One region of the Streptomyces sp. NPDC051569 genome, then DNA from elsewhere that is predicted to be linked to it. Evidence: riboswitches for the same ligand, from Rfam matches in the RefSeq annotation. Region 1 holds a riboswitch; each other region holds the start of a gene.
The links. A riboswitch is a leader RNA that binds a small molecule or an ion and turns the genes downstream of it on or off. The one in region 1 is predicted to bind cobalamin.

Region 1 (7,585 bases):
GGGGCCGAGCTCGCCGGGGATCTCCACGTCCTTGTGGTCGAGGCCGAGGGCGACGGCGGGGGTGCCGCTGTACACCTGCGGAGTGAGGTGTACCCGGGTGCCGGGGGTGAGCCTGCCGTAACTGACGCGTTCCAGCCGCCGTACGACGGTGTCGGCGGGGCGCGCCACCCCGGCCTGTACGGGCCCGACGACGGCGTGGACGCCGCGCCCTTCGAGGCCGTACGTGCCGGGTCGCAGTGACGCCAGGCTGCGGGTCAGGGTGACCTGTCCGGCGGCCGTGGCGTGCACGGTGAGGCGGGGATCGCCGGGCAGGGGGCGCCCGGGCGATGCCTTGAGCGCGGCATCGCTGGCGTACCGGCCGGCCGCGACCGCGGCCGCGCCGACACCGATGAGTGTGGAGACGGCAGCTGCCGTCGCTGTAGCCGGGCGCACGCTCTCAGTGTCGGCGCGGCCGGCCGTTCCGGCCAGCGGGCGGGGGCCGTCAGGGGACGGACCGGCCGTGCGCCGGTGCCACGGCTCAGGTCTGGCCGTAGCCCCTGAGCTTCTTCCCGGCCTCGTCCAGCTGTGCCCCGGTGAGCAGCGTGGGCGTCCGCCCCGGGACGGAGGCGGCGGCGAGCCAGAGACGGCACATCCATTCCAGCTGGGCCGTGCGGTCGTACGCCTGGGCGAGGGTGTCGCCGTAGGTGACGGTTCCGTGGTTGCGGAGCAGGCAGCCGGTGCGCCCGCGCAGCGCGTACAGCAGGTGCGCGGCCAGTTCGTCGGAGCCGTACAGCGCGTACGGGGCGACCCGGACGGGGCCGCCGAGGGCCGCCGTCATGTAGTGGATCGGCGGCAGCTCGGACACGAGGGTGGAGACGGCGGTGGCGTGCACGGCGTGGGTGTGGACCACGGCGGTCGCGGAGGTGTTCCGGTAGACGGCGAGATGCAGCGGCAGTTCGCTGGTGGGCACGAACTCGCCGAGGACCCGGCGGCCGTCGAGATCGACGGCGAGTGCGTCCCCGGGGGCGAGCCGGTCGTAGGGCACGCCGCTCGGCGTGACCAGGACCAGGGGGCCGACGCGTACGGAGACGTTGCCCGAGGTGCCGACGACGAGCCCTTCCGCCGCCGTCCTGCGGGCGGTGGCCACGAGGTCCTGCCAGGCCTGTTCGATCGCGTCCCGCGACGGCTCTCCGGTCATGCGGCGATCTTGTCAGCCGGCCGGCGATCTTGTCAGCCGGCCGTGCCCGGCGGAAGCCGGCTCGGGCTCCGGGGGGCTCCGGCTCCGCTTCCGGAGAGGGCGGCCCGGTCCCCGGACGGAGCGAGCGGGTGGGAGCGGCGCGGAAGGATAGGTGAATTCAGCGGCGGAGGGGCGATTCCCGGACGACATGAAAATGACATCTGGGTGACATCACACGTGACAAACCCCATGAGTCACCGCACATACGTGCTCTGTTCATCTTCCGTTCATTCTGACTCCCTACGTTCACCGAGCCACTGACGTCGAACGATTGCCTGGGTACATGGAGCACATGACGCTGCTGCTCGCGATAGTGATCGCGACGGCTCTCGTGTTCGACTTCACCAACGGTTTCCACGACACCGCCAACGCGATGGCGACGACCATCTCGACCGGCGCCCTGAAACCCAAGATCGCGGTGGCCATGTCGGCCGTCCTGAATCTCGTCGGCGCGTTCCTGTCCGTCGAGGTCGCCAAGACGATCTCCGGCGGGCTCATCAATGAACAGGGCATCCGGACAGAAGTGATCTTCGCGGCGCTCGTCGGCGCCATCCTGTGGAATCTCTTCACCTGGCTGCTCGGCCTGCCGTCGAGCTCCTCCCACGCACTCTTCGGCGGCCTGATCGGCGCCACCCTGATGTCCGTCGGATCCTCCGGGGTCAACGGCGGTGTCGTGATCACCAAGATCCTGATCCCCGCGCTCGCGGCGCCCCTCGTCGCGGGCCTCGCGGCCCTGCTCGCCACCCGGCTGACGTACCGGATCGGCCGGGGGACGGACGAGAAGGCCACCGCCAAGGGCTACCGCGCCGGGCAGATCGCCTCCGCCGGTCTCGTCTCGCTCGCCCACGGCACCAACGACGCGCAGAAGACCATGGGCGTCATCACGCTCGCGCTGGTCACCGGGGGCGTCCTCGCCCCCGGCTCCAATCCTCCCCTGTGGGTCATCGTCTCCGCCGGTACGGCGATCGCGTTCGGTACGTATCTCGGCGGCTGGCGGATCATCCGCACCATGGGCGCCGGCCTCACCGATCTCCGGCCGCAGCAGGGCTTCGCCGCCCAGACCAGCGCCGCGACCGTCATCCTGGCCTCCTCGCACCTGGGCTTCTCGCTCTCCACCACGCAGTCCGTCTCGGGCGCCGTGATGGGCTCCGGCCTCGGCCGCAAGGGCGGGGTGGTCCGCTGGTCGACCGCGACCCGGATGTTCATCGCCTGGGGCCTGACCCTGCCCGCCGCGGGCCTGGTCGCCGCCGGCGCGGAGTTCCTGACCCGCCAGGGCAGCTGGGGCGTCGCGGCCGTGGCCGTCCTGCTCGTCGCGGCCTCCGGCGGGATCTGGCTCGCCTCGCGCCGCCGTCCGGTCGACCACACGAATGTCACGGAGACCGGCGGCCCGACCGCACCGGTGGCGGCCGCCGTCACCGCCGTCGCCCCGCCGCCCGTGGCAGCCGCCGGCGGCGCGCAGGACCTCCCGGCCGCCGACCCGGCACGACCCGTCAAGACAGCGGCTCCGGCAGCTGCCCCGGCACCCACCCCGGTAAAGGAACAAGCCGCATGAACATCGACTGGGCGGCTCTCGGCTCCGTCTTCGGCGTCAGCCTCGTGGCCACGATCGGGCTCGTCGGCCTGTTCACCCTGGGCATCGTGGGTCTCGCCAAGCGGGACTCCGCGTCCGGGCGGGGCGCCGCCGGCCCCGTGGTGGCACCGGCCCGTATCGGCGCCTACGCCTGCTTCGCCCTGTGCGCGGCGGCCGTGGCGTACGGGATCTATCTGATCGTCGCCTGACCCGGCCACCGAACGCGTGCCGTGTGGGGCGCGGCACACTGTCCCGTCGCAGGTCAGAGGTGAGTTGACGGTGTTCGCGGAGCGTGGTGGACTTCCGGGGCCATTTACGGAGGCAGAAGAGGAAGCCGGTGCGAATCCGGCGCGGTCCCGCCACTGTCACTGGAGGCCTCGTCCCCCAGGAGCCAGGAACTCTCGCCGCCGCATCACGTCGAGCCGGGGCGCGGACCCTGAGTGAGGACATGTCGCCATGCCTGGCTGGGGTTCAGCCGCCGAGCGGATCTTCGCGTACGGCGCCACCGCCGGCCTCCTCGCCGACCGGATGTTCGGCGATCCACGCCGGGGGCATCCGGTCGCCGCGTTCGGTACGGCCGCGGGGGCTGTCGAGCGGACGCTCTGGCGCGACCACCGCGGGTGGGGCGCACTGCACACCCTGGTCTGCGCCGGTGGCGCCGCCGGGGCCGCGGCGCTCGCCGCCCGGGGGGTACGCGACCGCCCCGCCGCCTCCGCCGTCCTGACCGCCGCCGCCACCTGGGCCGTCGTCGGCGGCACCTCACTGGGCCGGGAGGCACGGGCCATCGGCGGGGCGCTCACCGCCGGGGACATCGAGCGGGCCAGGCGGCGGCTGCCGCATCTGTGCGGACGCGACCCCCAGGCCCTGGACGGGCAGCAGATCGCCCGCGCCGTCGTGGAGTCCGTCGCCGAGAACACCTCCGACGCCGTGGTGGGCGCGCTGGTGTGGGGAGCGGTCGCCGGGGCGCCCGGTCTGGTGGCGTTCCGCGCGGTCAACACGCTGGACGCGATGGTGGGTCACCGGTCCGCCAGGTACCGCCGGTTCGGCTGGGCCTCGGCCCGGCTCGACGATGTGGCCGGCTGGCCGGGGGCCCGGCTGACCGCCGCCCTGGCGGTGCTGGCGGGCGGCCGTCCGCGCGGAGCCGTACGGGCGCTGCGGCAGGACGCGCACCGGCATCCGAGCCCCAACGCGGGCCCGGTGGAGGCGTCGTTCGCGGGCGCGCTGGGCGTACGCCTCGGCGGGACGCTGACTTACGGCGGCCGGGTCGAGCACCGGCCGGTGCTGAACGGCGCGGGGCGGCCCGTCGAGGTCGCGGACATCGAGCGGGCCGTACGGCTGTCGCGCCGGGTGAACACCCTCGCGCTGGCGGTCTGTGTCACGGGCCGGTTCGCGTACGGCGCGCTGCGGCGTGCCCGTGCGGCGGGTACGTCCGGAAGCGGGAAGGAACGCCGATGAGGCTGATGGGTCGGGGCGCGCCCGGCGGTGGCCTGCTGATAGCGGGGACCACCTCGGACGCCGGGAAGAGCGTCGTCACGGCGGGCATCTGCCGCTGGCTGGTACGCCAGGGGGTGAAGGTCGCGCCCTTCAAGGGCCAGAACATGTCGCTGAACTCGTTCGTGACGCGCGAGGGCGCGGAGATCGGCCGGGCCCAGGCGATGCAGGCGCAGGCGGCCCGTGTGGAGCCGTCCGCGCTGATGAATCCCGTTCTGCTGAAGCCGGGCGGTGACCGCAGCAGCCAGGTGGTGCTGATGGGGCGGCCGGTGGGCGAGATGAGTGCGCGCGGCTTCTTCGGCGGGACCGGGGCGTCCCCCGGGAGCACACCGCACGGGGGGCGGGAAGCCCTGCTGGCGACCGTTCTGGAGTGCCTGGAGGAGCTGCGGAGCACGTATGACGCCGTGATCTGCGAGGGGGCCGGCAGCCCGGCCGAGATCAATCTGCGCCGTACCGACATCGTCAACATGGGCATCGCGCGGGCCGCGCGGCTGCCGGTGGTGGTGGTCGGGGACATCGACCGGGGCGGGGTCTTCGCCTCGTTCTTCGGGACGACCGCGCTGCTGAGCCCCGAGGACCAGGATCTGATCGCGGGTTATCTCGTCAACAAGTTCCGGGGCGACGTGTCGCTGCTGGAGCCGGGTCTGGAGATGCTGCGCGGGCTGACCGGGCGGGCCACGCTGGGCGTGCTGCCGTTCCGGCACGGTCTGGGCATCGACGAGGAGGACGGGCTGCGGGTCTCGGTGCGCGGCGCCGTCCGCGAGTCACCGGCGTCCGCCCCGTACGGCGAGGACGTGCTGCGGGTCGCGGTCTGCGCCGTACCCCTGATGTCCAACTTCACGGACGTGGACGCGCTGGCGGCCGAGCCGGGGGTCGTGGTGCGCTTCGTGGACCGGGCCGAGGAGCTGGCCGACGCCGATCTGGTGGTCCTGCCGGGCACCCGCGGCACGGTCAAGGCGCTGGCATGGCTGCGGGAGCGCGGGCTGGCCGACGCGATCGTCCGGCGGGCCGCCGAGGGGCGTCCCGTGCTGGGCATCTGCGGCGGCTACCAGATCCTGGGCGAGCACATCGAGGACGAGGTGGAGTCGCGGGCGGGGGCCGTGGCGGGTCTCGGCCTGCTGCCCGTGCGGGTCAGGTTCGACCGGGAGAAGACCCTGGCCAGGCCGGCCGGGACGGCCCTCGGCGAAGCCGTCGAGGGGTACGAGATCCATCACGGCGTCGCGGAGGTGCGCGGCGGCGAGGCGTTCGTCTCGGACGAGCGGGGAACGCCGCTGGACGGTTGCCGGGTGGGGGCCGTCCAGGGCACGCACTGGCACGGGGCGCTGGAGAGCGACGCGTTCCGGCGGCGGTTCCTGACGGAGGTGGCGCGGGCGGCCGGCCGGCGTTTCGTCCCGGCGCCCGACACGAGCTTCGGAGCGCTGCGCGAGGAGCAGCTCGACCTGCTCGGCGACCTCATCGAGGAGCACGCCGACACGGACGCGCTGCTGCGTCTGATCGAGGAGGGGGCCCCGGCCGGGCTGCCCTTCATCCCGCCGGGGGCGCCATGACGACCGTCGAGGCGCGTCGGCCGCGTCAGCCGCGTCAGCCGCGCGGGACGGTACAGCCGTGTGACGCCGTGAAGCCGCTTGAAGCCGTGAAGCAGTACGAAGGAGCGATCAGCATATGAGCACGCCTTTCCCGTTCACCGCCGTCGTGGGGATGGACGATCTGCGGCTGGCCCTGCTGCTCAACGCGGTCAGTCCCGCCGTGGGCGGTGTCCTCGTACGCGGCGAGAAGGGCACGGCCAAGTCCACGGCCGTACGGGCCCTCGCGACACTGATGCCCGAGGTGGCGGCCGTCGCCGGCTGCCGGTTCAGCTGCGATCCCGCCGCGCCCGATCCCGGCTGCCCGGACGGCCCGCACGAGAGCGGTCCCGGGATATCCCGGCCGGCCCGGATGGTCGAGCTGCCCGTCGGCGCCTCCGAGGACCGGCTCGTCGGGGCGCTGGACATCGAACGGGCTCTGGCGGAGGGCGTGAAGGCTTTCGAGCCCGGGCTGCTCGCGGACGCGCACCGGGGCGTGCTGTACGTCGACGAGGTCAATCTGCTCCACGACCACCTGGTGGACCTGCTGCTGGACGCGGCCGCCATGGGTGCTTCGTACGTGGAGCGGGAAGGCGTCTCCGTACGGCACGCCGCGCGCTTCCTGCTCGTCGGGACGATGAACCCCGAAGAGGGCGAGCTGCGGCCGCAGTTGCTCGACCGGTTCGGCCTCACGGTCGAGGTCGCGGCCTCGCGCGAGCCGGAGCTGCGGGTGGAGGTCGTACGGCGGCGGCTCGCGTACGACGACGATCCGGCCGGCTTCGCCGCGCGCTGGGCCGACGAGGAGAGCGCGCTGCGGGAGCGCGTCTCCGCCGCGCGCGCCCTCCTGCCCGGGGTGCGGCTCGGTGACGCGGCGCTGCTGCAGATCGCCGCGACCTGCGCCGCCTTCGAGGTCGACGGGATGCGGGCGGACATCGTGATGGCGAGGACCGCGACGGCGCTGGCCGCGTGGGCGGGTCGTACGGATGTCACCGCCGAGGACGTACGGCAGGCCGCGCTGCTCGCCCTGCCGCACCGGCGGCGCCGCAATCCGTTCGACGCGCCGGGTCTGGACGAGGAGAAGCTAGACGACACGCTGGAGCGGTTCGCCGGCGACGAGGGGAACGACGCGAGCGGTACGAACGGCCAGGGCCCCGACGGGGACGACGACCCGGACCACGACCCCGATCCCGACGGGCCCGACGGTCCTGACGGACCCGGCGGCGGGGGCGGGCAGCCGCCGCGATCCGGCCCGGAGGAATCCGACACGCCGCCCCAGGACACCTCGGGGCAGGACGACACGCCCGCGCGGCCGGAACCGGGGACCGCGCCGGAGAGCACGCCCGAGGGCGGAGGGCCCCAGCGCGCCAGCGCCGGTGACCAGTCCGCCGTACGGTCCGCGGAGCCGTTCCGCACCAAGATGCTGAGCGTCCCGGGTCTGGGTGAGGGCGCGGCCGGGCGCCGGTCGCGGGCGCGCACCGAGCACGGCAGGACGACCGGTTCGCGGCACCCGCGCGGCGCCCTGACCAAGCTGCATCTCGCGGCGACCGTGCAGGCCGCCGCCCCGCACCAGCGGGCGCGCGGGCGGAGCGGCCCGGGCCTGGTGGTCCGCCGGGACGATCTGCGGCAGGCGACCCGGGAGGGGCGCGAGGGGAATCTCGTGCTCTTCGTGGTCGACGCGTCCGGGTCGATGGCGGCCCGGCAGCGGATGAGCGCCGTGAAGGGCGCCGTGCTGTCGCTGCTGCTCGA
Region 2 (7,585 bases), on a different contig from region 1:
GGTCACCTGGTTCCTGCTCGGTGGCGACCTCTACACGGCGTACACCTTTGTCGCCGTCCCCGCCGCCATCTACGCGGCGGGCGCGGCCGGCTTCTTCGCCGTGCCGTACACCATCCTCGTCTACCCGCTCATCTTCACCTTCCTGCCCCGGCTCTGGTCGGTGTCGCACAAGCACGGGTACGTCACCACCTCGGACTTCGTCCGGGGCCGCTTCGGCTCGAAGGGGCTCTCGCTGGCGGTCGCCCTCACCGGCATCCTCGCCACGATGCCCTACATCGCGCTCCAGCTCGTCGGCATCCAGGCGGTGCTGGACGTGATGGGCATCGGCGGCGGCGAGAACACCCACTGGTTCGTCAGGGACCTGCCGCTGCTGATCGCGTTCGCCGTGCTGGCCGCGTACACCTACTCCTCCGGCCTGCGGGCGCCCGCGCTGATCGCCTTCGTCAAGGACGGCCTGATCTATGTCGTGATACTGGTCGCGATCATCTACATCCCGATCAAGCTGGGCGGCTTCGACGACATCTTCGCCAAGGCGGGTGAGGCGTTCGCACAGCCCAATCCGAAGACCGGCCAGCCGCGCGGCGCGCTCGCGCCGGGCGCCGCCGGGCAGTGGGGGTACGCCACGCTGGCGCTCGGCTCCGCGCTCGCGCTCTTCATGTATCCGCACTCCATCACGGCGACGCTCTCCAGCCGCAGCCGCGAGGTGATCCGGCGCAACACCACGATCCTGCCGCTGTACTCACTGATGCTGGGTCTGCTGGCGCTGCTCGGCTTCATGGCGATCGCCGCCGGCATCAAGGTCGACAACACGCAGCTGGCGATCCCGCAGCTCTTCGAGAACATGTTCCCCGACTGGTTCGCGGGCGTGGCCTTCGCGGCCATCGGCATCGGCGCGCTCGTGCCGGCCGCCATCATGTCGATCGCGGCGGCCAATCTCTTCACGCGCAACATCTACAAGGACTTCCTCAAGCCCGACGCGACCCCGGCGCAGGAAACCAAGGTCTCCAAGCTGGTCTCGCTGCTGGTGAAGGTGGGCGCGCTGGCCTTCGTGCTGTCCATGGACAAGACGGTCGCGATCAACTTCCAGCTGCTGGGCGGCATCTGGATCCTCCAGACGATGCCGGCGCTGGTCGGCGGCCTGTTCACCCGCTGGTTCCACCGCTGGGCGCTGCTCGCCGGCTGGGCCGCCGGTATGGCGTACGGCACGGCCGCCGCGTACGGCGTCGCCAGCCCGACGCAGAAGCACTTCGGCGGATCGTCGAACGAGATCCCCGGGCTCGGGGAGATCGGCTACATCGGACTCACCGCGTTCGTGCTCAACGTGGTGGTGACGCTCGTGCTGACGTTCGTGCTGCGCGCGGCGAAGGCGCCGGACGGCATCGACGAGACGAGCCCTTCCGACTACACGGCCGACGCCGGTGACCCGGGCGTGGTGGCCGAACTGCCACCCGCCACGGCGGCGGACCCGGTGCACTGACGCGGCCGCTCAGGAGAGGGACGGGCCGCCGGCTCACCCGGCGGCCCGTCCGCCGCTCAGCGCACCCATTCCTTGAGCGCCTCGGTCTCCAGCGTGATCCCCACCGGATCGGGCAGCGTGATCCCCTTGCCGAACGGCACGGTGCGCGCGCTCTCGTACCGCACCCCGTCAGGCTCGCTGTAGACCGTCACCTCGCAGCTGTCCCGGTCGATCAGCAGATAGACCGGGATCTTGGTCTGCGCGTACGCGCGCGGCTTCTCCACCCGGTCCCGCTCATCGGAGTCGGAGTCGGAGTCGTACGAGGTGACCTCGACCGCCATCAGAACCGGGGCGGCGTCGCCCCACTCGCCCTGGCCGACGAAAGCGCCGCTGAGCGCCAGGGAGCCGTCCGGCCGGGCCCGGCCCTTACGGTAGGCCTGCACCTTGAGCCCCTGGTCGGGATAGAGCCACAGCTCCGGGCGCGACTGCATGCAGATGCGTGTCAGCCACTCGATGATGCGCCCGTGATCCCCGTCCGGCACAACCCTGCTCCTGATCTTCCCGTCGATGAGTTCCAGCCGGATGCCCTCGATGGTGCGGGCCAGTATCCGGGTGGCCTCGTCGAACTCCTCCGGGAGGATCTACGTCGCGTAATCGATGGCCGTCATCGGGGCACCTCCTTGGTCCTTCCGACGATAGCGGAGGGGGCCGACAGCAGGGGAGAAGTGCCGCACGACACAACATGTGGGGGCACGTTCATGAACAGGCCCCCACATGTATGCTCGTGCTCGCTGTCGACGCAGGGGAATCCGGTGCGAATCCGGAACTGTCCCGCAACGGTGTGATGTGGTGTGCTTCGTCGTACCCACGAGTCCGAACACCTGCCGGCAGCGCATCCGGCTCGACCGATCCGGGTGCCAAGACGTCCGGGCCTCGAGGCTGGGCCGGTGGACGCCACACCTCGTGCTGCCCGTATACGGGTCGTACGGCTGTGCGCGCCCCCGCTCCCCTCCCGACGGCCCAGAGCCGAGCGAGGGAGAGCACCACGTGACCATCGCGCCAGCCGATCCGGTTTCAGGCACGTCCGAGGCCGCCGCACAGGTGACCGACGAACCGGGGACCGCGCTGCTGCGGGTCCTGACGGACCTGACCGCCGATCTGCCCGACACCGACCCCGGCAAGGTCGCGGCCGCCGCGCTGCGCGGCCGCAACGCCCGGTCGGACGAGGCCGAGTTGCGTGAGCTCGCCACCGAGGCAGCCGCAGGACTGATCTCCGAGGACCCGGCCTACTCCCGGCTGGCCGCCCGGCTGCTCACCCGCACCATCGCCGAGGAAGCGGCCGGACAGGGCGCGGTGTCGTTCTCCGCGTCGGTCGCCGTCGGCCACCGCGAGGGCCTGATCGCCGACCGGACGGCCGACTTCGTGACGCTGCACGCGTCCCGCCTCGACGAGATGATCGATCCGGCCGCCGACGACCGCTTCGGTTACTTCGGGCTGCGGACGCTCTTCAGCCGCTACCTGCTCCGGCACCCGATCACCCGCCAGGTCATCGAGACGCCGCAGCACTTCATGCTCCGCGTCGCCTCCGGCCTCGCCGAGGACGACAGCGTCCGCGCGCTGGACGAGGTCGCCGCGCTGTACGGGCTGATGAGCCGCCTGGACTACCTGCCGTCCTCGCCGACCCTCTTCAACTCCGGTACGCGCCACCCGCAGATGTCGTCCTGCTACCTGCTGGACTCCCCGCTGGACGAGCTGGACTCGATCTACGACCGCTACCACCAGGTGGCCCGGCTGTCGAAGCACGCGGGCGGCATCGGCCTCTCGTACTCCCGGGTCCGCTCGCGCGGTTCGCTGATCCGTGGCACCAACGGTCACTCCAACGGCATCGTCCCGTTCCTGAAGACCCTGGACGCCTCGGTCGCCGCCGTGAACCAGGGCGGCCGGCGCAAGGGCGCCGCCGCCGTCTACCTGGAGACCTGGCACTCCGACATCGAGGAGTTCCTGGAGCTGCGCGACAACACCGGTGAGGACGCCCGGCGTACGCACAACCTGAACCTCGCGCACTGGATCCCGGACGAGTTCATGCGCCGGGTCGAGACGGACGGCGACTGGTCGCTGTTCTCGCCCGCCGACGTGCCGCAGCTGGTCGACCTGTGGGGCGACGACTTCGACGCGGCCTACCGGGAGGCGGAGGCGGCGGGCCTGGCCCGCAAGACCATCCCGGCCCGTGAGCTGTACGGCCGGATGATGCGTACGCTCGCCCAGACCGGCAACGGCTGGATGACCTTCAAGGACGCGTCGAACCGCACGGCCAACCAGACGGCCGAGCCCGGCAAGGTCGTGCACTCCTCCAACCTCTGCACGGAGATCCTGGAGGTGACGGACGACGGGGAGACCGCCGTCTGCAACCTCGGCTCGATCAACCTGGGCTCGTTCGTGCTGGCTTCCGGCGAGATCGACTGGGAACGGCTCGACGAGACCGTCCGTACCGCCGTGACCTTCCTCGACCGGGTCGTGGACATCAACTTCTACCCGACCGACCAGGCCGGCCGCTCCAACGCCAAGTGGCGTCCGGTGGGCCTGGGCGCGATGGGTCTCCAGGACGTCTTCTTCAAGAAGCGCCTCGCCTTCGACTCCGCCGAGGCCTCCGCGCTCTCCACGAAGATCGCCGAGCGCATCATGCTCGCCGCGTACGAGGCGTCCTGCGACCTCGCCGAGCGGAGTGGCCCGCTCCCCGCGTGGTCGCAGACGCGCGCGGCGCGCGGTGTGCTGCACCCCGACCACTACGACGTCGAGCTGACCTGGCCGGAGCGCTGGGCCGCGCTGCGCGCCCGGATCGCCACGACCGGCATGCGCAACTCGCTGCTGCTGGCGATCGCCCCGACGGCGACCATCGCCTCCATCGCGGGTGTGTACGAGTGCATCGAGCCGCAGGTCTCCAACCTCTTCAAGCGCGAGACGCTGTCGGGTGAGTTCCTCCAGGTCAACTCGTATCTGGTGCGGGACCTCAAGGACCTCGGTGTCTGGGACGCGCAGACGCGTGAGGCGCTGCGCGAGTCCAACGGCTCGGTGGCGGGCTTCACCTGGGTACCGGCGGAGATCCGCGATCTGTACCGCACGGCGTGGGAGATCCCGCAGCGCGGTCTGATCGACATGGCGGCGGCCCGTACGCCGTTCCTCGACCAGAGCCAGTCGCTGAACCTGTTCCTGGAGACGCCGACCATCGGGAAGCTCAGCTCGATGTACGCGTACGCCTGGAAGAAGGGGCTCAAGACGACGTACTACCTGCGCTCGCGCCCGGCGACCCGCATCGCCCGCGCGGCGGGCGGTGGTGCGGCGGCGGCCACCGCCTCCCCGGCGGCGGCCATCCCCCTCCAGCAGGCCGGTCCCACGGCTCCCGACGCGGACGCGATCGCCTGCTCCCTGGAAAACCCCGAGTCCTGCGAGGCCTGTCAGTGATGTCCACCGAGATCTCCACCGAGAAGACGAAGAACCTGCTGGACCCCGGCTTCGAACTGACGCTGCGGCCGATGCGCTACCCGGACTTCTACGACCGCTACCGGGACGCGATCAAGAACACCTGGACGGTGGAGGAGGTCGACCTCCACTCCGACGTCGCCGACCTCGCCAAGCTCAGCCCCGCCGAGCAGCACATGATCGGCCGGCTGGTCGCGTTCTTCGCGACGGGCGACTCGATCGTGTCGAACAACCTGGTGCTGACGCTCTACAAGCACATCAACTCCCCCGAGGCGCGGCTGTACCTCTCCCGCCAGCTCTTCGAGGAGGCCGTGCACGTCCAGTTCTATCTGACCCTGCTGGACACGTATCTGCCCGACCCGGCGGACCGCGCGGCGGCCTTCGACGCGGTGGAGGAGATCCCGTCGATCCGCGAGAAGGCGCAGTTCTGCTTCAAGTGGATCGACTCGGTCGAGAAGATCGACCGGCTGGAGACGCAGGCGGACCGCCGGCGCTTCCTGCTCAACCTGATCTGCTTCGCGGCCTGCATCGAGGGGCTGTTCTTCTACGGCGCCTTCGCGTACGTGTACTGGTTCCGCTCGCGCGGTCTGCTGCACGGTCTCGCCACCGGCACAAACTGGGTGTTCCGGGACGAGACCATGCACATGAACTTCGCGTTCGAGGTCGTGGACACGGTCCGCAAGGAGGAGCCGGAGCTGTTCGACGACGCCCTCCAGCAGCAGGTCACGGACATGCTGAAGGAGGCCGTCGAGGCGGAGCTCCAGTTCGGCCGCGACCTGTGCGGCGACGGCCTGCCGGGCATGAACACCGAGTCGATGCGCGAGTACCTCCAGTGCGTCGCCGACCAGCGCCTCCAGCGCCTCGGTTTCGCCCCGGTGTACGGCTCGGAGAACCCGTTCTCCTTCATGGAGCTGCAGGGTGTCCAGGAGCTGACGAACTTCTTCGAGCGCCGTCCGTCGGCCTACCAGGTCGCGGTCGAGGGCACGGTCGGCTTCGACGACGACTTCTGAGAAGGACGACGTCCGGGAGGGCGTCCACGAGGACGACACCAGGCGCGTACGGCGGCTGAGGGTGCCCGGCATGGGCGTTCTCGCGCGTACGCGCCTGGTGGCATGTGGTGCGGCGGTCCCGACTCCGGCCACGGGCCTGGGAGTTACGGCCCTGGCCACCGGCACGGCCGGCGGGCACGCCGGTGACGCGCTCCACACGGTGCCGGCCGCACCGGCCGGGCGGAGCGCGCTCGTCCGTACGGAGAGGCGCGGTCAGATACCGCAGTTGGGCGCCGACCAGAAGCGGCTCGGCCGGTGGTCGACGTGAGCGTGGTCGCCGTGGTCCGGGTAGCCGGGGCCGAGGATGCCGTTGAAGCCGTGGTTGCGGGCCTCCAGGTCCAGGGCGCACAGGGAGTTCGCTCCGGCGGCGAGGTCGGCGGCGTCACCGTACAGATGACGGCTGCTCGCCGCTCCGCCGACCGAACTGTTGCATGCCTGGGAGCGGAAGCCGCTCGTCACGGTGATCGGCTTGTCGCCCAGCGCGTGCCGGAGCGCTTCCAGCTTCCACATCGTGCGCAGGGCGTTGGACTTGGCGGTGGTGGCGTCGACCGCTCCGCCCGCCCAGGTGGTGTTGCAGTCGTTCAGCTCGGCGTAGCTGAAGTGGACCGGTGTGCAGTCGTCGTCCTGGAGCGCGTAGAGCTTGCTGAAGGTCCCGGGGCCCGCGACGCCGTCGGCGGCCAGCCCGTACGCGGACTGGAAGCGCTTGACGGCGGCGGCCGTCCCTGGTCCGTAGGCGCCGTCGATGGCGAGCACGGCGCCGCTGCCGGGGTACCCGGCGACCCGGATCTGGAGCTGGGTGACATCGGCGCCCGAGGCGCCCTGGGAGAGTGTGCGCGACCAGGTGTAGCAGCCGTCGGCGTGCGCGGTGCCCGCCGTGGCGAGCGTACCGGCCCAAGCAAAAGACATGGCCATGACAAAGCTGAGCAGCAGGCGGAGCGGACGTCTGAGCATCGGATCTCCCTCACAGGGACTCACAGGTGGACAGGGCGGCGCCGAGGCCGAGACTGGCCTACCGGTCGACGCGCGTCAACCCCGGCCCGGAAAGGGCCACTTGGTCCCCGCCGACGGCGCCGCGCGCCGCCGGCCCGCTCCCGGGCGCACCGGCGACGCACCGGCGGGGACCGTCATACGTCCCACACGTCAGTCGTTGGGGACGATCTCGTAGCGAGGGGTGTTCTCCTCCATCTGCCGCAGCGCGTCCTTGCGGTCCCGCTTCGAGAGACGGTCGATGTACAGGTAGCCGTACAGGTGGTCCGTCTCGTGCTGGAGGCAGCGCGCGAAGTAGCCGGTGCCCTCCACCCGGATCGGCTTGCCCTCGGCGTCCTGGCCGCTGACCACCGCGTAGTCGGGACGCGGCAGCGAGGCGTACGCCGTGGGCACGGACAGGCAGCCCTCGTTGGAGTCGTCCAGATGGCGCTCCCCCGGCGGCAGCTCCTCCAGGACCGGGTTGCAGATGGCGCCCACATGCCGCACGCCGTCGTCGTCCGGGCAGTCGTAGACGAAGACCTTCAGGTCCACACCGATCTGGTTGGCGGCCAGACCCACGCCCTCGGCCGTGTGCTGGCTGGCGAACATGTCGTCGATCAGCGCGGCGAGCTTGTCG
Region 3 (7,585 bases), on a different contig from region 1:
TGCGGGCGCGAGCCGAGGAGCTCCTTGACCACGATGAGCCGGCGCCTTGTTCTGGCAGCAGGATGGCGGTCGAATGCCTGCGATGGTGGCAGCTGATCGCGCGGGGCCCTGCTCCGGAGGGAGACGGTGGTGACATCTGAGGCTGCCGGGGTTCGAGCGGCTTGCCGGTGGGGGTGGTGAGGACGGGGGCGTTGTCGGTCCAACCCGTTCCGGCGTCCCCTCTCGCTCCCCTGACCGAGGAGCGGATTCGGTCCGCCCCCCCAAGGCGAAGACAGCGTTTGAGGCAACGTCGGCGTACGCAGTGGCCCCCACCGAGACGGTTCGGTGGGGCCTGCTGCCTTCGCCGCACGAGAGTGGTGGCGCTGGTCAGCGGTTCCCGCCGGTCGGCGACGGGGCCACCGGTGGCTGATCATGCTCCTGTCCGCCCCCTGGCGGCACTCACCGGTCACATGTGACCGGTGACCGGTCAGCGCGCTCCTCGGTCGCCCCGGCTCCCAGCCGCCTCAGCCCTCGCCCCTCAACAGGCGTGCGGTTCCCGCCTGTCCCGCTCCGGTGAGTACAGGTGGCTGTCCCTGAACTGTTCCGCTCCCAGCGTCCGGCCCACCATGATGACCGCCGTCCGCACCACGCCCGCCGCCTTCACCTGCTCGGCGATGTCCCCCAGCGTTCCCCGCAGGACCAGTTCGTCCGGGCGGCTGGCCATCGCCACCACCGCCGCCGGGCAGTCCGCGCCGTAGTGCGGCAGCAGTTCCGCCACGACCCGGTCGACGTACCTCGCCGCGAGGTGCAGTACCAGCAGCGCTCCGCTCTTCCCGAGCGTGGCCAGGTCCTCGCCCTCCGGCATCGGGGTGGCCTGCTGGGCGACGCGGGTCAGGATGACGGTCTGGCCCACCGTCGGTACGGTCAGTTCGCGCTTCAGGGCGGCTGCCGCCGCCGCGAACGCCGGTACTCCCGGGACCACTTCGTACGGCACCCCCGCCGCGTCCAGTCGCCGCATCTGCTCCGCGACCGCGCTGAACACCGACGGGTCACCGGAGTGCAGCCGGGCCACGTCCTGGCCCTCCTCGTGCGCGCGGACCAGTTCCGCCGTGATGCCGTCCAGGTCCATCCGGGCCGTGTCGATGAGCCGCGCGTCCGGCGGGCAATCGGCCAGCAGTTCGCGCGGCACCAGGCTTCCCGCGTACAGGCACACACCGCACTCCGCGAGCCTGCGCGCGCCCCGCACCGTGATCAGGTCGGCGGCGCCGGGGCCGGCGCCGATGAAGTACACCGTCATCGTTCTTCTCCTGAGGATTCCCCCGAGGGGACGTGCGAAAGGTCTTTCGTGACGGCCCACTGGGTGACCGGCATGGCCTGTCGCCAGCCGGTGAATCCGCCCACCGGGACGGCGTGCGCGACCGCGAGGCGTACGAGGTCGCCGCCGAACCGGCGATACCACTCGGCCAGCAGCGCCTCGGACTCCAGCGTCACCGTGTTCGCGACCAGCCGGCCGCCCACCGGCAGCGCCGCCCAGCACGCTTCCAGCAGCCCCGGCGCGGTCAGCCCGCCGCCGATGAACACCGCGTCCGGCACCGGCAGCCCCGCCAGCACACCGGGGGCCGCGCCCGTGACGACCCGCAGGCCGGGGACGCCGAGAGTCCGCGCGTTGCGGCCGATACGTTCCGCCCGTACGGGATCGCGCTCCACCGACACCGCACGACACGCATGGTGCGTACGCATCCATTCCACCGCGATCGATCCCGACCCGCCCCCGACATCCCACAGCGTCTCCCCGGGCGCGGGCGCGAGCACGGCCAGCGTGGCGGCCCGTACATGACGCTTGGTGAGCTGACCGTCATGCTCGTACGCGGTGTCCGGCAGGCCGGGTACGGCTCCGAGCCGCGGCGCGTCCGGGGCGCGGCGGCACTCGACCGCCACGACGTTCAGCGGATCGCCCGCCGGCTCCGCCCAGTCCCGCGCGGTGCCGTCGACGTGCCGTTCCCGCTGTGCCCCCAGCTGTTCGAGTACGTGCATACGGCTCGGCCCGTACCCCCGCTCACGCAGCAGCGCCGCGACCTCGGCGGGGGTGGCGGCCCCGGCGCTGAGGACCAGGATCCGGCGGCCGTCGTGGAGGGCGGCGGCCAACCGCTCGGCGGGACGGCCGACGAGCGTGACGACCTCGGTCTCCTCCACGGGCCAGCCGAGCCGCGCGCAGGCGTACGACACCGACGACGGATGCGGCAGCACCCGCAACGCCCCGGCGCCCACGACCTCGGACAGGGCCCGCCCGATCCCGTAGAACATCGGGTCCCCGCTGGCCAGCACGGAGACCCGCCGGCCGGCGTGCGCGGCGAGCAGCCCGGGAACGGCGGGCCGCAACGGCGACGGCCAGGCCACCCGCTCGCCGCCGCACTCGTCCACGGGGAGAAGCTCCAGCTGCCGGGGCCCACCGATCAGCACATCGGCTTCGCGCAGCGCCCGCCGCGCATCCTCCGCCAGGCCGGGCCACCCGTCGGCGCCGATCCCGACAACGGTCACGGGGAGCGCGGGGGGTGCAGGGCTCACTGCCACATACCTCTGGACTGGGGGAATGACCGGGGAAGGCCGACCCCGAACTCTACTGGCCGGGGGCACGGAGCCTCGACGGGCATCGAGCGGCGGACAGCACGCGCGGAAAGGTCGCGGGCGGGAGACGCGGTGGGGCCCGGCGTGAATACGCCGGGCCCCACGAGCACACGCAGGGGGGTTACGGGGCCGTCCGGACGGTGGCCGGCACCGCCTGACGCGGCTGGAGCACCCGCTCGGCCAGCGCCCCGAAGATCAGCCCGAAGGCCGTCCAGAGCAGGGCCTGTACGCCGATCGACGCCAGCCGGAATTCCCAGAGCAGAGCGGCCGGGAAGGCCTCCGGGATGGCATCGGTGTTGGCGGGCAGGACAAGGCAGGCCACGGCGACGACGACGGCGTATCCGGCACCGGCGACGACCGTCGCGTTCCAGTTGCCGAGGCGCGGGGCGAGCCTTCTCCCCGCGATGACGGCGATGGCCGCCAGCAACACGCTCAGCAGGATCATGAGGAAGTACATCGTGGTGCGCTTGCCGATGGTGTCCGGGTTTCCCACCGCCGGTGGCATCGCCGGGTACTTGAGGAACGGCACCAGGTAGACGGTGAGGAAGGCGGCCCCGGCGATCAGGGCCGAAGTCGCCCGCGGACCCAGTCCGCCGATCCTCCCCAGGCTGACGGAGAAGACCAGCGAGGCGATTCCGCCCAGAGCCACCCCGTACACGAGGAGGCCGGTGGCCAGCCCGAACGTCGACTGGACCGGCCGGCTGACGAGTTCCTCCTCCTCGTCCGAGGCCTCGGAGGCATCCGGGGAATGGGCCGCGCCGTGCTGATGAGCGGGCGCGGACTGCGTCTCCTCCAACGCGATGGAGTCCCGTACGGAAGGCTCTCCCGCCACATAAGCCAGCGCGAACGCGAAGAGTCCGGCCAGCACGCCCGCGATCATGCCGCGGACGAGGAGAGTTCTGACGGTGGAGGCATGCATTGCGTGATCTCCGTCAGCGGTCAGTGGCAGGGAAAGCCGAGCAGGTGACGGCCGTCGTGCACCCACTCGTGCACACCCGCACCGGAGAACACCGACGTCGCGCCCTGCTCAGCGCCGACGAAGTACAGCAGCACCAGCATCAGGGTGCCGACGAACACGGCCCACGGCAGGACCGCGCGCAGCGGAATAGGGGTCACCGCGGCGCTGGTGGGAGAAATGGCCGGGGGTGCTATGGCCTGAGCCATGACAGAACCTCCTTGGGGAACTCGCGTCCCAGTCAGTGGAGCTCGCACGACGGCCATCGGGTCTGACTCACCGGGCCCCTCTGCGTGGTACGCAGCCGGCACCCGGCATACAGTGGCGCGACCGTGCCGGGCTCTCACCGGACTTCCGTCTCGCCGTCGTGATATCGACGCGAAGGTACCGCGAACAGACAAGCGAGCCAAGAGGCCCCCCTTCCCGACCGGTCGGGCGCACGGCGGGATACGGGCGATCGCCAGGCATCAAACAGGGGAGGGCCACGGGCCGTCGCGACCACCGAGGAGGCCGTATGACCACGCGTGTGACGCTCATCTCACCGGCCATCAGCACAGCACTGCGTGAAGCCCGCTTCGGCGGCCGTGTCCCCGGTGACAGCGGTGTCCCCGACGACACCGGCGACAACGGCGACAACGGCGACACCGACGAACTGGACCCCGCCGGGCTGCGGCAGGCCGAGGCCGTACGGGAGACCTTCCCCCGCGCCGCCGCCCTGTACGTCTCCCCCTCGCGGCGCTGCCGCCGCACCGCCGAGGTGCTCGGCCTGGACGCGTCACCGCTCGCCGATCTCGCACCGTGCGCGATGGGCCGCTGGCAGGGCAGAACCCTCGACGAAGTAGCGGCCGCCGAGCCGCAGTCGGTCTCCGCCTGGCTGTCGGATCCCGCGTCAGCCCCGCACGGCGGGGAATCCATCCGAGCGCTGCACGCCCGCGTCGGCCACTGGCTCGACGCGCTCACCACACGTCCGAGCACGGCCGGCCAGGCGCCGGACAACCCCGGGGGACGCGTCATCGCCGTGGCCGAGCCGGACGTCATCCGTGCCGCCACGGTCCACGCCCTCGGCGCCGGCCCGGAGGCGTTCTGGCGCGTCGACGTGCGACCTCTGTCCGCCACCGAACTCAGTGGCAGGAACGGCCGTTGGAATCTGCTCAGCGGCCGCCCTCTGCACACCGGCCCGCACTGAGAACGCCCTCACACACGCGGGGCGCACACCAGCGTCCTCCAGCACCCTCAAGCCGGCGGGCACTCACGCTCGCGAGTGCCCCCAGCCGCTCAGTGGCGCGCCCTCGCCCGGTCCAGGGCCGCGACACCCACCGCCGCCAGGGCGATCTGGATTATCCATTCGATCCAGTCGGGGCCGTCGGTGTTCGCCACACCCACGGCGGCCGCGATCGCCGTCCCGATCAGCGCCGCGACGATACCGACGACGATGGTCAGCAGCACGCCGATGCGCTGGCGCCCGGGCACCACCAGTCGCCCCAGCACGCCGATGATGATGCCGATCACGATGGCCGTGACAATGCCGGAGATCTCCATGTCCGCTCCTTCTCACCACACCCGCTACCGATAGTGGTGCACGTCAAACGTCTGCCCACCGAACGCCCGTTCAGTCCAAGGATGCGACAGTTCGCCAGTCCGGTTTGACGGAGCCGCCCGAGCCGCCCGAGCCGCCCGAGCAAGCCGAACAGACCGAGCAACTCAGCACACCGGGCGAGTTGGGCGAGTTGAGCGAGCCGGGTGAACGGTGATCTGCGGCGGGATCGCCGGCGCGGCCGGTTGTCGGACCGTCGCCCTACAGTGCCCACCATGAATACCGAAGCACCGCCGGTGAGGATCGAGCCGTGGTCGGAGGACGATCTCGATCTCCTCCGCGCCTCGAACGCACCGGAGCTGATGACCCATCTGGGCGGGCCCGAGACCGAAGAGCAGCTGCTCACCCGGCACAGACGGTACGTCGGTCTGAGCGCCGACCGGACGGGCAAGGGGCGGATTTTCCGCATCGTGCTGCTACCGGACGGCGAACCGGTCGGCACGATCGGTTTCTGGGAGCAGACCTGGCAGGGCGAGCAGCTGTACGAGACGGGATGGGGGGTCCTCACCGAATTCCAGGGGCGGGGCATCGCCGCCGCCGCGGCCGCGGCCGTCGTGGAGCAGGCGCGCACCGAGCGGATGCACCGCTATCTGCACGCCTTCCCGTCGGTGGACAATCCCGCGTCGAACGCACTGTGCCGGAAAGCGGGCTTCTCGCTTCAGGGCCCCCGCCTGTTCGAGTACCCACCCGGGCACTTGATGCAGTGCAACAACTGGCGTCTGGACCTGACGGCCTCCAGCCCCACCCCCGCGCTGAGCCGCCCCGCCGCAGGACCCGCCTGACGCGCGAGTCCCCCGTGTGGACGGCGGCCACGGAAAGCCCTGGCTCACTCCCTCCCCCGGTGACATGCTGACGAGGTGAACGGACCGGAGATCCAGATCAGTTTCGCCCCTGAGCTGCGCCTCTTCGTCGCGGCGGCGCGACGTGAGGGACGTACCGCCCTGCTCACCGACGGCTCGTCCACCCTCGGCCATGCCGTCGAGTCGCTGGGTGTCCCCCTCACCGAGGTCGGTCCGCTGCTCGTCGACGGCCGCGAGGTGTCCGTCGCGCACCTCCCCGCCGCGGGCGAGTCCGTCGACGTACGGGCCGTGCCCCGACCGCAGCACGTGCCGGGCGCGCCCCTGCGCTTCCTCCTGGATGTCCATCTCGGCACGCTGGCCCGCCGGCTGCGGCTGCTGGGCGTCGACGCGGCGTACGAGAACGAGGACCTCGGCGACCCGGCCCTGGCCACTCTCTCCGCCACGGAACGCCGGGTGATGCTGTCCCGCGACCGGGGGCTGCTGCGGCGGCGCGAGATCTGGGCCGGGGCGTACATCTACAGCGCCCGCCCCGACGACCAGCTCCGCGACGTACTGGAGCGGTTCGCGCCCACCCTCGCCCCGTGGACCCGCTGCACCGCCTGCAACGGTGAGCTGGGGGCGGCCGACAAGGAGTCCGTCCAGGGGCGGTTGGAGCACGGCACGCAGCGCGCGTACGACGTCTTCGCGCAGTGCACGGCGTGCGGGCAGGTGTACTGGAGGGGCGCGCACCACGCCCGCCTGGCCGCCATCGTCGAGGACGCCGTACGCGAATTCGGCGGCGCGGCGGCCTGACGACGCGGACGGGCGCACGCGCCCGACGATCGGGGCAACGCGGAGCCGACGCAGAGCCGACGCAGCCGACGCAGAGCCGATGCGGGGCCACGCCGGGCGATGCGGGTGATCCCGTCAGAAGGCGTACAGGTCCCCGGTGGCCGGCACCAGCACCCGGTGCTGGTGGTTCTCAAGGTTGCGGTCGCTCGCGCCGCCGTTCCACGCCGTGTCGATCCGTACGACCACCTCGTCCGGAGTGCCGACCGTCCTCAGGCCCAAGGCGATCTCCCGGCTCCGCCCGACCGCCCGGAGCTGCCCCGTACGGCAGAGTACGATCCGCTCCCCGCCCCACAGGCAGTTCGACGGCAGCGCCTGGTCGGCCACCAGGCGCACCGAGAATTCGATCCGTACGGTCGCGTCCGGCAGCGGCGACGGGCCGTGGTTCTCGGACCCCAGCCGCATCGTCAGTTCACCGCTCCACAGGGACGCGTGCCCGTGGTGCGCCAGATCGGCCTCCGGAGCGATGGAAGCCGGAGCGGGCGCGGCACCCGGAGCGCCGCCAGGACCCGGGTCGCCACCCCGTCCGCCCGCGCTCCCGGCTTCCGCACCGGCTCCCGGACCCGCGGCCATCACCACCGCCGTAGCGGCGGACACCGCCACCAACAGCGCTCTGCGCATGACACTCATGGCGGGAAGGTACCGATGATCACATCGCGATCCCGCCCACCCCTCACCCCGACGCGCCCCGGGTCACCCGCCTGGCACGTTCGCCCCCCGCGCCGACCGGTCCGTGAGTCCCCAGGTCCGCGCCCCGGACGACGCACGCGGCCGCGCCCTCCCCCTGCCTATCCTGGGCCCACA

Region 2: it holds a riboswitch for cobalamin, as region 1 does, so the genes downstream of both, ACIBAE_RS00890 (ribonucleoside-diphosphate reductase subunit alpha) here and ACIBAE_RS24805 (cobalamin biosynthesis protein) in region 1, are expected to answer to the same signal.
Region 3: it holds a riboswitch for cobalamin, as region 1 does, so the genes downstream of both, ACIBAE_RS28440 (CbtB-domain containing protein) here and ACIBAE_RS24805 (cobalamin biosynthesis protein) in region 1, are expected to answer to the same signal.

The regions. Positions count from the first base shown of each region.
Region 1 is NZ_JBITDJ010000021.1:24,416-32,000, reverse strand. It holds gene ACIBAE_RS24825 (alpha/beta hydrolase) at 1-432, opposite strand, end outside; gene ACIBAE_RS24820 (class II aldolase/adducin family protein) at 518-1,177, opposite strand; gene ACIBAE_RS24815 (anion permease) at 1,500-2,768, shown strand; gene ACIBAE_RS24810 (hypothetical protein) at 2,765-2,995, shown strand; cobalamin riboswitch at 3,066-3,210, shown strand; gene ACIBAE_RS24805 (cobalamin biosynthesis protein) at 3,243-4,241, shown strand; gene ACIBAE_RS24800 (cobyric acid synthase) at 4,238-5,824, shown strand; gene ACIBAE_RS24795 (putative cobaltochelatase) at 5,940-7,585, shown strand, end outside.
Region 2 is NZ_JBITDJ010000001.1:217,089-224,673, reverse strand. It holds gene mctP (monocarboxylate uptake permease MctP) at 1-1,477, shown strand, start outside; gene ACIBAE_RS00895 (Uma2 family endonuclease) at 1,534-2,097, opposite strand; cobalamin riboswitch at 2,228-2,360, shown strand; gene ACIBAE_RS00890 (ribonucleoside-diphosphate reductase subunit alpha) at 2,504-4,915, shown strand; gene ACIBAE_RS00885 (ribonucleotide-diphosphate reductase subunit beta) at 4,915-5,943, shown strand; gene ACIBAE_RS00880 (D-Ala-D-Ala carboxypeptidase family metallohydrolase) at 6,196-6,933, opposite strand; gene def (peptide deformylase) at 7,123-7,585, opposite strand, start outside.
Region 3 is NZ_JBITDJ010000033.1:27,548-35,132, reverse strand. It holds gene ACIBAE_RS28460 (hypothetical protein) at 1-1, opposite strand, end outside; gene cobM (precorrin-4 C(11)-methyltransferase) at 518-1,276, opposite strand; gene cbiE (precorrin-6y C5,15-methyltransferase (decarboxylating) subunit CbiE) at 1,273-2,544, opposite strand; gene ACIBAE_RS28445 (CbtA family protein) at 2,726-3,523, opposite strand; gene ACIBAE_RS28440 (CbtB-domain containing protein) at 3,544-3,768, opposite strand; cobalamin riboswitch at 3,808-3,958, opposite strand; gene ACIBAE_RS28435 (histidine phosphatase family protein) at 4,074-4,745, shown strand; gene ACIBAE_RS28430 (GlsB/YeaQ/YmgE family stress response membrane protein) at 4,835-5,098, opposite strand; gene ACIBAE_RS28425 (GNAT family N-acetyltransferase) at 5,369-5,935, shown strand; gene ACIBAE_RS28420 (Mut7-C RNAse domain-containing protein) at 6,011-6,745, shown strand; gene ACIBAE_RS28415 (hypothetical protein) at 6,860-7,411, opposite strand.